DNA from 3 places in the Nitrincola sp. genome. Region 2 is predicted to be linked to each of the others. Evidence: predicted binding sites of a transcription regulator. Region 2 holds the regulator's gene; each other region holds the start of a gene.
The links. The regulator LexA, encoded in region 2, represses DNA repair genes until DNA is damaged. The targets are predictions, from matches to a motif close to TACTGTNTANNTANACAGTA.

Region 1 (4,290 bases), on a different contig from region 2:
GGATGTTCCTGAAGACACTGCACCCCAAGCCCACTTTGCACACAGGCAGTAACTATCTCCCCCAGGGTGTGCACAAACCAATAACCGGTTTCCCCAGCGCCACCATCGCTGCCATCATAGGTGATAGCTTCTTCGATACGCACCGGCGTTTTATCAAAGTAGCTGTTCTCCACCACGAAGGGGTTAGCGCTGTCGGGATTGAACACCTCTAATATAGGATGAGTCTCGTAAATGACCAAAAGCGCACCTGGATTCATCAACCCACGCACAACCTGAAAGAAACGCGGAAGATCGGGCATCCAATTGAGTACACCAATGGTGATCAGCACCAGGTCGTAGCGGCCCAGATCATCAGGCAGAGCATAAATATCAGCTTCCACCAGACAGGGGCTAAGCCCAGATGCCGCAGCAAGCTGGGTGCCCTGCGTCAAAAATGCAGCCGACTGATCAAGGCCCAACAAGGGACGTGCACCAAACGAGGCCAAAGACAGCAGCTCCCGCGCGTTGTTGCAGCCTAGCTGAACTGCGCTACGACCCGCGATGCCCAGCTCAGTTAAGGTAGCGGACAGGCAATCATCCAACACATTAAAGTCAGGTTGACTCGCCGCAAGCAGCAACTCGTCCCACTCCTTGCCTTGACTATGTAGATGGGCAGACGCATCCCAAGCCGCCTTATTGGCTTGTGTGAAAGTACGGATGTGATCTGTTTTCATGGTTGATAACTCCATCAATAAGGTCTGCCACAACATAAAGTAGCATATCAGCAGTGCTAGTGACTGGCATCATTAGGGTTTCCTGATTTGCTTTTTTTAAAAGCCTTGCTCACTACACCCCAAGCTAAAAAACCTAATAGAACCACTGGAATGGCGGCATATATAGATGAAAAATAAAACCAAGAAACCAAAGCTGCCAATAGAATCACAGCCGCAGTGATTTGCCCTACAAACTCTTGCACAAAATAAGTTGTGCCGCTATACAGATATCTTAAAATTTTGTTCACTTGCACAGCCCTTTCAGATTAACGTTCTCTGGTCGGGAGCAGAACTCATTAATAGGAATAGGAGGTGGCGATAGATGTGTAAGAGAAAATGCATCAGAAGCAGACGTCGCCAGATTACTAAGCAACTCTGACTCTTCGCTTGACAGATTACTTCCATTAGCAGATATGTTTAGCTGTATTTCCTCTGGCTTACCCGTCAGTATTGACTGAATCACGGCTTGATAGGTTCTCTTCCCTTCTGCAATTGCTTTAATTGCTGCGCCGTAACTAGCTATAGTGAAGTTAGTTATCGAGCGGGCTCTTGTTCCACCAGGAGAAAGTCGAGTATTGCCAAACCTCCCTCCAGTACTGGCATAGTTTGTGAAAACACCACCCGAAAAGCGGCCTAGTATGTCAGCTTTTCTGTTATTAAAATTATACTTTACTATTGCCTCTAGTATTGGAGCTGACTCCCCTCTCGCCAACCCTGACAGTTCGTCTCTGACTGGGTGAGTGACCTGCCACAGCACACTAGCACGGGTTTGGGCAATAGACTTGTATTGGTTACCCCAAATGCCCATCTGCATCTGCAGTTGTATTACCCCAATCCACCAAGTTATTGGGTGATTATAAGCGCCTCTTAAGAACCTTGACCAAGACGCCTCATTACCTATCGCGAAGCTCATTAAAAAGTTATTCATCTCATGATTCTGAGATGACTGTATATGGCCTAAAACACGTTCAACATCACGTTTCTCAGCAATATTTAGATTTAAAGATGCCATAAGACCCTCCGTTGGTCACTATCTCTACAATTATCTAACCTAACAACGATTAGACGCTCTAACTTAATATGTAACAAATGTTTCAATATATAACCACAGAAAAAACCAAAAAACCAGATAAGCCCACACCCAATCCACGGCCTCACATTTACCACTTGCCTGCTCCGTATCCCTTGAGCGATATTGTATATATAAACAGTATTTTAATGAGGTGTGCATGAGCGCTGTGGTACTGATCGGTTGTTTCGCAGACACGGATCTGCTTAAGGCATCAGCGTTGCGTATTCCGTTATATCTGGAACGTGTATCAGCAGGCTTCCCGTCGCCGGCGCAGGATTACGTGGAGCAAACCCTGGATCTGAATCAGTTGTGTATCAGTCATCCAGCGGCGACGTTTTTTGTGCGGGTACAGGGGGATTCGATGCGTGATGCCGGGATCGCTCCCAATGATGTGCTAGTGGTGGATCGTTCACTGGAGGCCAGGCATGGCGATATTATTATCGCCAGTATCAACGGTGAAATGACGGTCAAGGAGCTGAACACCACGCCACATCTCTGCCTGATGCCACGCAATCCGGCCTATCCGGTGATGTTAATTACGGAGGCGTCTGATTTTGAGATCTTTGGCGTGGTTACCAATATCGTCCGACAGATGCGGCGTTGAGTCCTATGCCTGAACGCCCTGCTGTGTTTGCGCTGGTGGATTGTAATAATTTCTACGCCAGTTGCGAAAAGCTGTTCCGCCCCGACCTGAAACACCAACCGGTGGTGGTGCTGTCGAATAATGACGGCTGCGTGGTGGCACGTTCACGTGAAGCCAAGGCACTGGGAATCAAGATGGGGGTGCCTGCGTATCAGGTGCAGGATTTGATCCGACAGCATGATATCACCGCCTTCTCCAGCAACTATGCACTCTATGCCGATCTTTCAGCGCGAGTGATGAGTATTTTGGAGTCCCTGGCACCGCGAGTGGAGATTTATTCCATCGATGAAGCCTTTCTAGACCTGAGCGGCATTGATCACCTGCTATCACTAGAGGACTTTGGCAGGCAGCTGCGTAAAACTGTCTATCAATGCACCGGGATCAGCGTCTGTGTCGGCATGGCACCCACCAAAACCCTGGCAAAACTGGCCAATCATGCCGCCAAACACTATCCAGCGACAGGCGGAGTGGTAGATTTGACCTCACCTGGTCGGCAGCGAAAGCTGATGGCGTTACTACCCGTCGATGAAGTCTGGGGCATCGGTCGGCGATTATCCAGGCGCCTGCAGGCTGAGGGCATCCAAACGGTACTGGATCTGGCGAATGCGCCGCCCAAGCAGATTCGTCGCCATTATTCTGTAGTAGTTGAGCGCACCCTGCGTGAGCTGAACGGTGAATCTTGCCTGGATTTAGACAGTATTTCGCCGACCAAAAAGCAGATTCTCTGCAGCCGCTCATTTGGTGAGCGCATTACCGAGTTCAAACCCATGCGCGAAGCGATTAGCGAGTATACGGTTCGCGCAGCAGAAAAGCTGCGTCGAGAGCAACGCCGCGCGAAAGTGCTGACTCTGTTTCTGCGCACCAACCGCTTTAACCCATCCGAGCAGCAATACACTCCTTCACTTACCACGGAGTTGCACCTGCCCACCGATGACACCCGCGACCTGGTAGCCGCTGCCATGCGCCTGTTAAACAGCGCCTGGCGTGAAGGTTACCGTTATATGAAAGCTGGAGTGATGTTGTCAGATTTCTATGAGTCAGGCACCTTTCAGCCCAGCCTGTTTGAGGAATACCACAGCCATGCCAATGCCGAAGCATTGATGTCTGTGCTGGACACCATCAACCACAGCGGCAAAGGGCGGGTGTTTTTTGCGGTGCAGGGTACGAAAAAAAACTGGAAGATGAAACGCGAGTGCCTGTCACCTGCCTACACTACCTGCTGGAAAGATTTACCTTGGGTTAACTAAGGTACAAAATCCGCAACCCTCAAGTGTTGCGGATTCTAAACACCATGACATAAAACAAAGGCAACACCACCAGGGTTAATGCCGTTGCAAATAACAAACCGAACATGACCGTCACCGCCATGCTCTTGAAGAATGGATCAACCAGCAACGGAGCCACACCCAAAATCGTAGTCAATGCGCCAAGCACAACCGGACGTGCACGACTAATACAAGCCTCCACAACCGCTGTATAAGCTTGTTGCCCCTCTCGGATACGACTACCCGCTTCGTCTACCAGCACGATGGCATTCTTGACCATCATACCTATCAGGCTCAAAAATCCGAGTATCGCCATAAACTCAAAGGGAGTCCGAAATACCAGAAGACCGACCACCACACCAATCATAGCCAAGGGAGCTGTCATCCAGATCACCAAAGGCTCTCTGAAAGCATTGAACATGAACACGACAGCAAGGATCATGGCTGCAAAACCAAAAGGTGCAGAAACAGCCAACCCGGCATTCGCCTCACGCGAAGCGTCATACTCACCGTACCATTGCAACTTGTAACCCGGTGGCAATGGAATAGATTCAATCA
Region 2 (4,290 bases):
GACTACCGCATTACCGGTCGAGAAGATCGTGCTACCAGCAGCAAGCCTTCAGCCCCCTTTATCACCTCGACACTGCAACAAGCCGCCAGCACCCGACTGGGTTTTGGGGTCAAAAAGACCATGATGATGGCGCAGCGTTTGTATGAAGCTGGTTACATCACCTACATGCGTACCGACTCAACCAACTTGAGCGAGGAAGCTGTTGCGACCTGCCGTGACTATATTCTGGATCAGTTTGGTGAGCGTTACTTGCCGGAGCAGCCGATACGTTACAGCAGCAAAGAGGGCGCACAGGAAGCACATGAGGCGATACGTCCCTCGGATGTCAATCAAACCGCCGATACCCTTAGTGGTATGGAGTCTGATGCTGAGCGCCTGTATGACCTGATTCGGCGGCAATTCCTGGCCTGTCAGATGACGCCAGCACTCTATACCAGTACCCGGATTACCGTGCGTGCCAGTGATTTTGAGTTGGCCGTGAAAGGGCGGATTCTGCGTTTTGACGGTTATACACGGGTATTGCCAGCGCGTGGCAAGAATGATGAAGACGTGATTCTGCCGGACCTGAAAGAGGGCGATACGCTATCGCTGCAGGGACTGGAACCAAAGCAGCACTTTACCCGTCCGTCTCCACGCTATACCGAGGCCAGCCTGGTCAAAGAGTTGGAAAAGCGCGGCATCGGCCGGCCGTCAACCTATGCGGCGATTATTTCCACCATTCAGGATCGCGGTTATGTCGAGGTTCAAGGACGGCGTTTCTATGCCTGTAAAATGGGCGATATAGTGACAGAGCGCCTGAGTGAAAGCTTTTCTGACCTGATGGATTACAGCTTTACCGCACGCATGGAAGAATATCTGGATGAGGTTGCCCGTGGTGATCTGGATTGGAAAGCCTTGCTTGACAAGTTCTATAAGGATTTTGTACAGGATTTGGAACAGGCGCAGGATCCGGAAGAAGGTATGCGTCCCAATGCACCTACACCGACTGATATCGATTGCCCGGATTGCGGGCGCAAGATGATGATCCGTACCGGTAGCACGGGGGTGTTTCTGGGTTGTTCTGGCTATTCACTGCCGCCCAAAGAGCGCTGCAAGTGCACCATCAACCTGATTTCTGGTGATGAGGTAGTCAGTGCGGATGCCGATGAGGAGGCCGAATCACGCATACTGCGTAACAAGCACCGTTGTAAACTTTGCGGCACAGCTATGGACTCCTACCTGCTGGATGAAAAACGCAAGCTGCATATCTGTGGTAATAATCCGGACTGTGCTGGCTTTGAGGTGGAGCAGGGTAGCTTCAGGATCAAAGGCTATGACGGCCCGACCATTGAGTGTGATAAATGCGGTTCTGATATGCAGCTGAAAACTGGCCGCTTCGGTAAGTTTTTTGGTTGCACCAATTCAGAATGTAAAAATACCCGCAAGCTTTTGCGTAGTGGTGAAGCGGCGCCGCCTAAAATGGACCCGGTGGCCATGCCGGAACTACAGTGTGAAAAGGTGGATGATACCTACGTACTGAGAGATGGTGCCAGCGGCTTGTTTTTGGCAGCCAGTCAGTTCCCGAAAAAGCGTGAAACACGTGCGCCACTGGTCAGTGAACTGTTACCGCATAAAGCTGAAATAGATCCAAAGTATCACTTTTTGCTAACCGCACCCGTTCAGGATGATGAAGGTAATCCGACCATTGTACGCTATAGCCGGAAAACCAAAGAACAGTATGTGATGACTGAAAAAGAGGGTAAGGCGACCGGTTGGCGTGCTTTCTACGACCGAGGAAACTGGACAGTCGAGCAAGCTAAAAAGCGTGTGTCTAAATCCTGATTTACCGATAGTTTGAGAGCAAAAGTCCCAGAGCAAGCCCTGGAGGGGTTGAAATGAGTGAAGTCTACCTGGCCCGTACTAACCAGAAACTGAATTTTGCCAGATTGCATCTGGACGCGCTGAAAAATGCCCAGAATTCATCAGCCTGGAGTAAACATGCGTTAATTGAGTCCTATCAGGAATCGGTATTGTTTCATCTGGCGTCTACATACAGCGCGCTGTTGCGCGAGGTAGCTGAGCGTTACAGTGTGGAAACAGAGAGTATTGTTGGCTTGCCAGATTTGGCGTTAGGCTTTGAAAAAGCCGGGTTTGAGTCGCCAGAGTTGAACCAGTTACAAGAGCTGGAATCACGTCAGGACAGCTGGTTACATAAGTTGCTTCGAGCCTATGCGGCCTGCTGGGTAGCTGTAGACAGACAGCAAAACTCAACAGTGTCTTCGAGTCTTTCAGAAATTCATGTGATGCAGGTGAATCCGGATCATGCCGAAGATCAGGATGTGTATAGCGAATATCAAGCCTGGTTGGACAGTATGCGCAAATTAGTCGATAGGCTCAGAGAGGGTATGCAAGAGTGGTGAGCACTCCTGCATACTGATTTTATTATTTAGCTCTGCTGGCGAATCACACCTACACCGAGGCCCTCGATGATTAGCTCGTCTTGGGTCAGGTCCAGCTCAATCGGACTGAACTCTTCGTTTTCAGCGATAAGGCTGACTTTACTGCCTTGACGCTGAAAACGCTTAACAGTGACTTCATCACCGATTCTGGCGACCACAACCTGACCATTGCGTATTTCCTGGGTCTGGTGCACCGCCAATAAATCACCGTCCATAATGCCGATATTCTTCATACTCATGCCACGCACGCGCAGCAGATAATCTGCCGGAGGATGAAAAAAATCCGGGGCGATATTACAGCGCTCTTCGATATGTTCCAACGCCAGAATCGGAGAACCTGCTGCTACAGAGCCAACCAGAGGGAGACCGGTTTCTTCCGGATCATTGATCGGTTCATCCGGCAGGCGTATGCCTCGGGAGGTATGCTGAATCATCTCTATCGCACCTTTTCGCTGCAAAGCTTTAAGATGCTCTTCTGCCGCATTGGCCGATTTGAAACCCAGCTCCCGTGCGATTTCGGCGCGCGTAGGTGGATAGCCGGTGGATTCAATATGACGACGAATGCAGTCAAGTACTTGTGATTGACGCGCTGTAAGTTTCATTTTATAACCTGTTTTTGTGTACAGTAACTGCATTTTTGTACAGTATTGTGGCTACGTCAAGTCTGTTGTGTCTGATTGATGTAGTTTTTGATAAAATAGATGGCTGAAATGACAGAGGATCTCCGCTTGCTGGAAGCGTCGCTTAAGAAAGAAATACAAACAGCCTATAGTCGCTTTCTCGATAGCCGTGGGTTGAAAGCCCGTCCGGCACAAAAGCAGATGATTGCTGCTGTTGCTCGGGTGCTGGGGGCTATCCGTGCGGATGAGAAAGGCAAGCGGTTGGGTGAGTCCCACCTTGTGGCTGTGGAGGCGGGTACAGGAACCGGCAAAACCATCGCTTATCTGCTGGCGGCGCTACCCATTGCCAAGCAACGGGGTCTGAAACTGATTGTATCCACCGCCACCGTCGCCCTGCAGGAGCAGCTCACCGACAAGGATCTACCTGAGTTGGAGACCCATGCCGGAATGAGCTTTAGCTACAGCCTGGCCAAAGGGCGTGGGCGCTACCTCTGTCTGAATAAAGCCGAACAACTGCTGGATGATCAGGCGTCGCAGGGACAAATAGCGCTCTATGAAGATGAACAGGCACGGGTTGTTGAGCCGGGTGTGGTGAATGCGGTCAAAGGGTTAATGCAACAATACGCCGAGGGTAAATGGGATGGTGATCGTGACCGACTGGATGCGGTGCCCTCCGATGAAACCTGGGGGCATCTGACCAGCGACCATATGCAGTGCAGCAACCGTCGCTGCATCAACTTCAGTGTCTGTCCCTTTTACCGTGCACGTGAACAGATGGGCGATGCGGATCTGATCATCGCCAATCATGACCTGGTTCTGGCCGACCTTTCTCTCGGCGGGGGAGCGATTTTGCCGGAGCCTTCATCATCTTTGTATATTTTTGATGAAGGACATCATCTTGCCGATAAAGCGGGCGGTCACTTTTCCTACAGTCTGCGCTTGAATACCGCGCTACGTCTGATCGGTGGAATGGAGAAAAAACTGCAGCAGTTTGCCGGGCAGTGTTCGTCGGCCTACCTGGATGACCTGGTAGTCAAACTGCATCAACCTATCGCTGACTTGCTGCTGGCACTAAATGGCATGAAAGATCTGGCTGAAGCGCTGCAATTTCAGGATGATCGGGGCCGTACCCCGAGGGTGCGTTTTGCCGGAGGGCGTCAGCCTGAGTCCTGGTTGTCGCCAGCGAATGAAACCGCCCAGTGCAGTCAGCGTATCCTGATGCAGTTGGAACA
Region 3 (4,290 bases), on a different contig from region 2:
GAAGAGGCTTTAATCACGATGGACTGCTGCTTACCGGTCGCTTTGTCCTTAGCAGACACATTCAGAATACCGTTGGCATCGATATCAAAGGTAACCTCAACCTGAGGTACGCCACGCGGTGCCGGTGGAATATCCGCCAGATCAAAACGTCCCAGTGACTTGTTCTGATTCGCCTGTTTACGCTCACCCTGTACCACGTGAATGGTTACAGCGGTCTGATTGTCATCGGCGGTTGAGAACACCTGTGATTTCTTGGTTGGAATCGTAGTGTTCTTATCAATCAGCGGCGTAGCTACACCACCCATGGTCTCAATACCCAGTGTCAGCGGGGTCACGTCTAATAGCAGCACGTCTTTCACGTCACCGGAAAGTACCGCACCCTGAATTGCCGCACCAATCGCTACAGCTTCGTCCGGGTTAACATCTTTACGTGGCTCTTTACCGAAAAACTCAGTGACACGTTTCTGCACTAATGGCATACGCGTCTGACCACCGACCAGAATCACTTCATCTACTTCAGAGGTAGATAGACCCGCATCTTTCAGAGCGATCTTACAAGGCTCCAGTGAGCGCTCAACCAGCTCTTCAACCAGTGATTCCAGCTTGGCGCGAGTCAGCTTGACGTTCAAGTGCTTAGGACCGGAAGCATCAGCGGTGATGTACGGCAGGTTAACATCCGTCTGCTGTGAAGAAGACAGTTCAACCTTGGCTTTTTCAGCCGCTTCTTTCAGGCGCTGCAGTGCCAGTGGATCATGGTGCAGATCAATACCTGAGTCTTTCTTGAACTGATCCGCCAGGTAATTGATGATCGACAGGTCGAAATCCTCACCACCCAGGAAAGTATCACCGTTAGTCGCCAGTACTTCAAACTGGTGTTCGCCATCAACATCCGCAATTTCAATGATAGATACGTCGAAGGTACCACCACCCAGGTCATAAACCGCGATGGTTTTATCACCCTTGGACTGATCCATACCGTAAGCCAGCGCAGCCGCTGTTGGCTCGTTGATAATACGTTTAACTTCAAGACCAGCAATCTTACCGGCATCTTTAGTAGCCTGACGCTGTGAGTCGTTGAAGTAAGCAGGCACAGTAATAACTGCCGCTGTGACTGGCTCGCCCAGGTAATCTTCAGCGGTTTTCTTCATTTTTTTCAGCACTTCAGCTGAAACCTGTGGTGGCGCCATTTTATTGTCACGCACTTGAACCCAGGCATCACCATTGTCCGCTTTGACAATTTTGTAAGGCACCATTTTGATATCTTTCTGAACTACATCGTCTTCAAAACGACGACCGATCAGACGCTTGATAGCAAACAGGGTGTTATCCGGATTAGTCACCGCCTGACGCTTGGCAGACTGGCCCACCAGAATTTCACCATCATTGGTAAATGCAATGATGGACGGGGTAGTACGATCGCCTTCGGCGTTCTCAATGACTCGGGTCTTGTCACCATCCAGGATGGCTACACAAGAGTTGGTTGTACCCAGGTCAATACCAATAATTCTTCCCATTTTACTCTCCGTAATCTATACCGCTCTGCGGTGTGAATTCTGTATTTTACCGATGAAACCTATATGGGGCTGCCTAAGGTTATTTCAAGCTATATTATGCTTTTGCAACCATAACCATGGCCGGACGCACCAGTCGACCATTGAGGGTGTACCCCTTCTGCATCACCGCCACCACTGTGTTGGGCTCCGCATCCGGTGCATCAACCATAGACATAGCCTGATGCAACGCTGGATCGAAGACCTGACCGGTCGGATCGACAGATATCAAATTGAACTTGGCCAGACTATTAACAAAAAGATCCAGCGTCATGTCAGCGCCTTCACGTAAAGCCTTGGTTGCTTCGTCATCCACAGGACAGGCGTCCACGGTGCGTTCAAGGCTATCAACTACCGGCAACAACTCCTGGGCAAACTTATCCAGCGCAAACTTGTGCGCCTTCTCCACATCCTGCTCGGCACGCCGGCGCACATTCTGTATTTCGGCCTGTGCACGCAACTGGGTATCCAGCACTTCCTGCTTCAGACGCTCAATTTCATCACGTGCCAGCGCTAAATCGCCCTGCTGCGCATCGCTAGTCTGTTGAGACTGGCCACCGTCAACCACCACGTCCTCAACCACTTCGGCAGACTCACTGTCAGGAGCCACATCACCTTCGGTCTGAATCTCCACAGTGACGTCAAGCGCTTCATCCGACGGTTTCTGCTGATCATTAGCCATCCACTCTCTCCTGTCATATTTCCAATATCTTGAGACTGTCAGATTAATGGGGTCAAAAAAAATGGATTCAACCGGCATGAACTATCTTTTCAACACCACTTGCAGACTGAGCAAAAATGCCTTATACATACTACTGTATAAATAACCATGTATGACAACTATGCTCACACACCTACTGATCAAAAATTTTGCCCTTGTTGACCTGCTGGAGCTGGAGCTGAAAGACGGCATGACCGTTATCAGCGGTGAAACCGGCGCAGGTAAATCGATCATGCTGGATGCGCTTGGCCTGACACTCGGCGATCGCGCCGACAGCGATACGGTTAGAGACGGTGAGGAACGGGCTGAAATTACAGCCAGCTTTGATCTCCAAGCCATTCCTGAAGCCCAGGCCTGGCTCAAAGCACAGGATCTGGAACAGGATCAGGAGTGCCAGATACGCCGCATTATTACCCGAGAGGGGCGCAGCCGCAGCTACATTAACGGCCAACCCGCCCCACTGAATCAGTTGCGTGAACTGGGTCAGCTATTAGTCGACATCCATGGTCAGCATGAGCATCAGCGGCTACTCCACCGCGAGTACCATCGCGTACTGCTGGATGACTACGCCCAGCAAGCCACTCTGGCAGAGCAGGTTCGTCAGCAACACAGCCGTTGGCAGAAACTTAATCAATCACTGCGACAACTCACTGACGACAGTGCCGAGAAAACCGCCCGTACACAATTACTCAGCTACCAGCTGGAAGAACTGGCGCAACTGGATCTACAGCCTGACGAACTGGCCGAGTTGGAGAATGAACAGAAAACCCTGGAAAATGCCGGCCATCTGCTACAAACAGGGCACCAGTTAATTGAGATCACCTCTGAGGGTGAAGAACAGAATTGCGTCAACCTGCTGAACCAGTGCCAACACCTGCTGCAGCAACTGGCGGTAAACGCGCCCACCCTCACACAAGTCAGCGAGATGCTCAACAATGCCCAGATTCTGATTGAAGAAGCCAGCCATGAGCTGCGTCACTATCTGGACCATATCGAAATCAGCCCGGAGCGCCTACAAACAGTTGAAGAGCGCCTAACGGCAATTTATGACATTGCCCGCAAACACCGCACTCAGCCGCAACAATTACCGGCCTTGCAAGCTGAATTACAAACGGAAATGGACAGCCTGCACCGATCAGACGAAGCCCTGGACCAGCTTCACCAGGATGCTGAGACAGCCAGAGCAACCTATATTGAACTGGCGACGCGTTTAAGCAAATCGCGTACGCAACAGTCCGGCAAGCTCAGCAAAGCGGTTGATGTTCAGTTGCACAGCCTGGGTATGACTGCCGCCCACTTCAACGTCAGCCTAAACCAACTACCGGAAAGTAAATGGAATGCGAATGGCATGGAAGAGGTGGAGTTTTTGATAGCCGCCAATCCAGGGCAGACAGCCCGCCCCTTGGCCAAGGTAGCTTCAGGGGGTGAGCTTTCACGGATCAGTCTGGCGATTCAGGTTATTACCGCACAAACATCCAGCACACCCACGCTGGTATTCGATGAAGTGGATGTAGGCATTGGTGGCGCCATTGCTGAAGTGGTTGGTCGTTTACTACGAGAGCTGGGCGAGCGCACACAAATACTCTGTGTTACGCATCAGCCGCAAGTGGCCTCTCAAGGCCATCAACATCTTTTTGTCAGCAAAGCCAACCAGAAGCAGAAAACACGTACGCAAATCACCCAACTTGAACCAGAACCCCGCTTACAGGAAATTGCCCGCATGCTGGGTGGTATTCAGGTGACCGACGCTACGCTGACACATGCCAGAGAAATGCTGGAAGGATAACAGCAGCCCCGGACTCACCGGTTGACTGCAAGCCAACAAACTTAGAGGTTATCTTTGAACTGACCGTACAGATACAGGGTGCGGTCAGCGATAACAAAGCCATTTTTTGCAGCAATTTCGTCCAGCAACTCACTCAGGCGCGGGTCAGTAAACTCGCATACGCGTCCAGTTTTCACACAAACCATATGATCATGGTCATCTTCGCGTGCTAACTCGAACACTGAGTGACCGCC

Region 1: umuD (translesion error-prone DNA polymerase V autoproteolytic subunit) is a predicted target of LexA. The motif match lies at 1,946-1,965, and genes of this name have one in related genera.
Region 3: recN (DNA repair protein RecN) is a predicted target of LexA. The motif match lies at 2,364-2,383, and genes of this name have one in related genera.

What each region holds. Positions count from the first base shown of each region.
Region 1 covers NZ_JBLXDN010000001.1:194,700-198,989, forward strand. Annotated here, with positions in the region: gene ACN0R1_RS00885 (class I SAM-dependent methyltransferase) at 1-713, opposite strand, end outside; gene ACN0R1_RS00890 (hypothetical protein) at 770-1,000, opposite strand; gene ACN0R1_RS00895 (hypothetical protein) at 997-1,764, opposite strand; gene umuD (translesion error-prone DNA polymerase V autoproteolytic subunit) at 1,982-2,428, shown strand; gene umuC (translesion error-prone DNA polymerase V subunit UmuC) at 2,434-3,714, shown strand; gene ACN0R1_RS00910 (efflux RND transporter permease subunit) at 3,734-4,290, opposite strand, start outside.
Region 2 covers NZ_JBLXDN010000003.1:93,542-97,831, forward strand. Annotated here, with positions in the region: gene topA (type I DNA topoisomerase) at 1-1,821, shown strand, start outside; gene ACN0R1_RS03915 (DUF6586 family protein) at 1,875-2,399, shown strand; gene lexA (transcriptional repressor LexA) at 2,426-3,040, opposite strand; gene dinG (ATP-dependent DNA helicase DinG) at 3,149-4,290, shown strand, end outside.
Region 3 covers NZ_JBLXDN010000009.1:133,785-138,074, forward strand. Annotated here, with positions in the region: gene dnaK (molecular chaperone DnaK) at 1-1,514, opposite strand, end outside; gene grpE (nucleotide exchange factor GrpE) at 1,609-2,232, opposite strand; gene recN (DNA repair protein RecN) at 2,393-4,057, shown strand; gene fur (ferric iron uptake transcriptional regulator) at 4,099-4,290, opposite strand, start outside.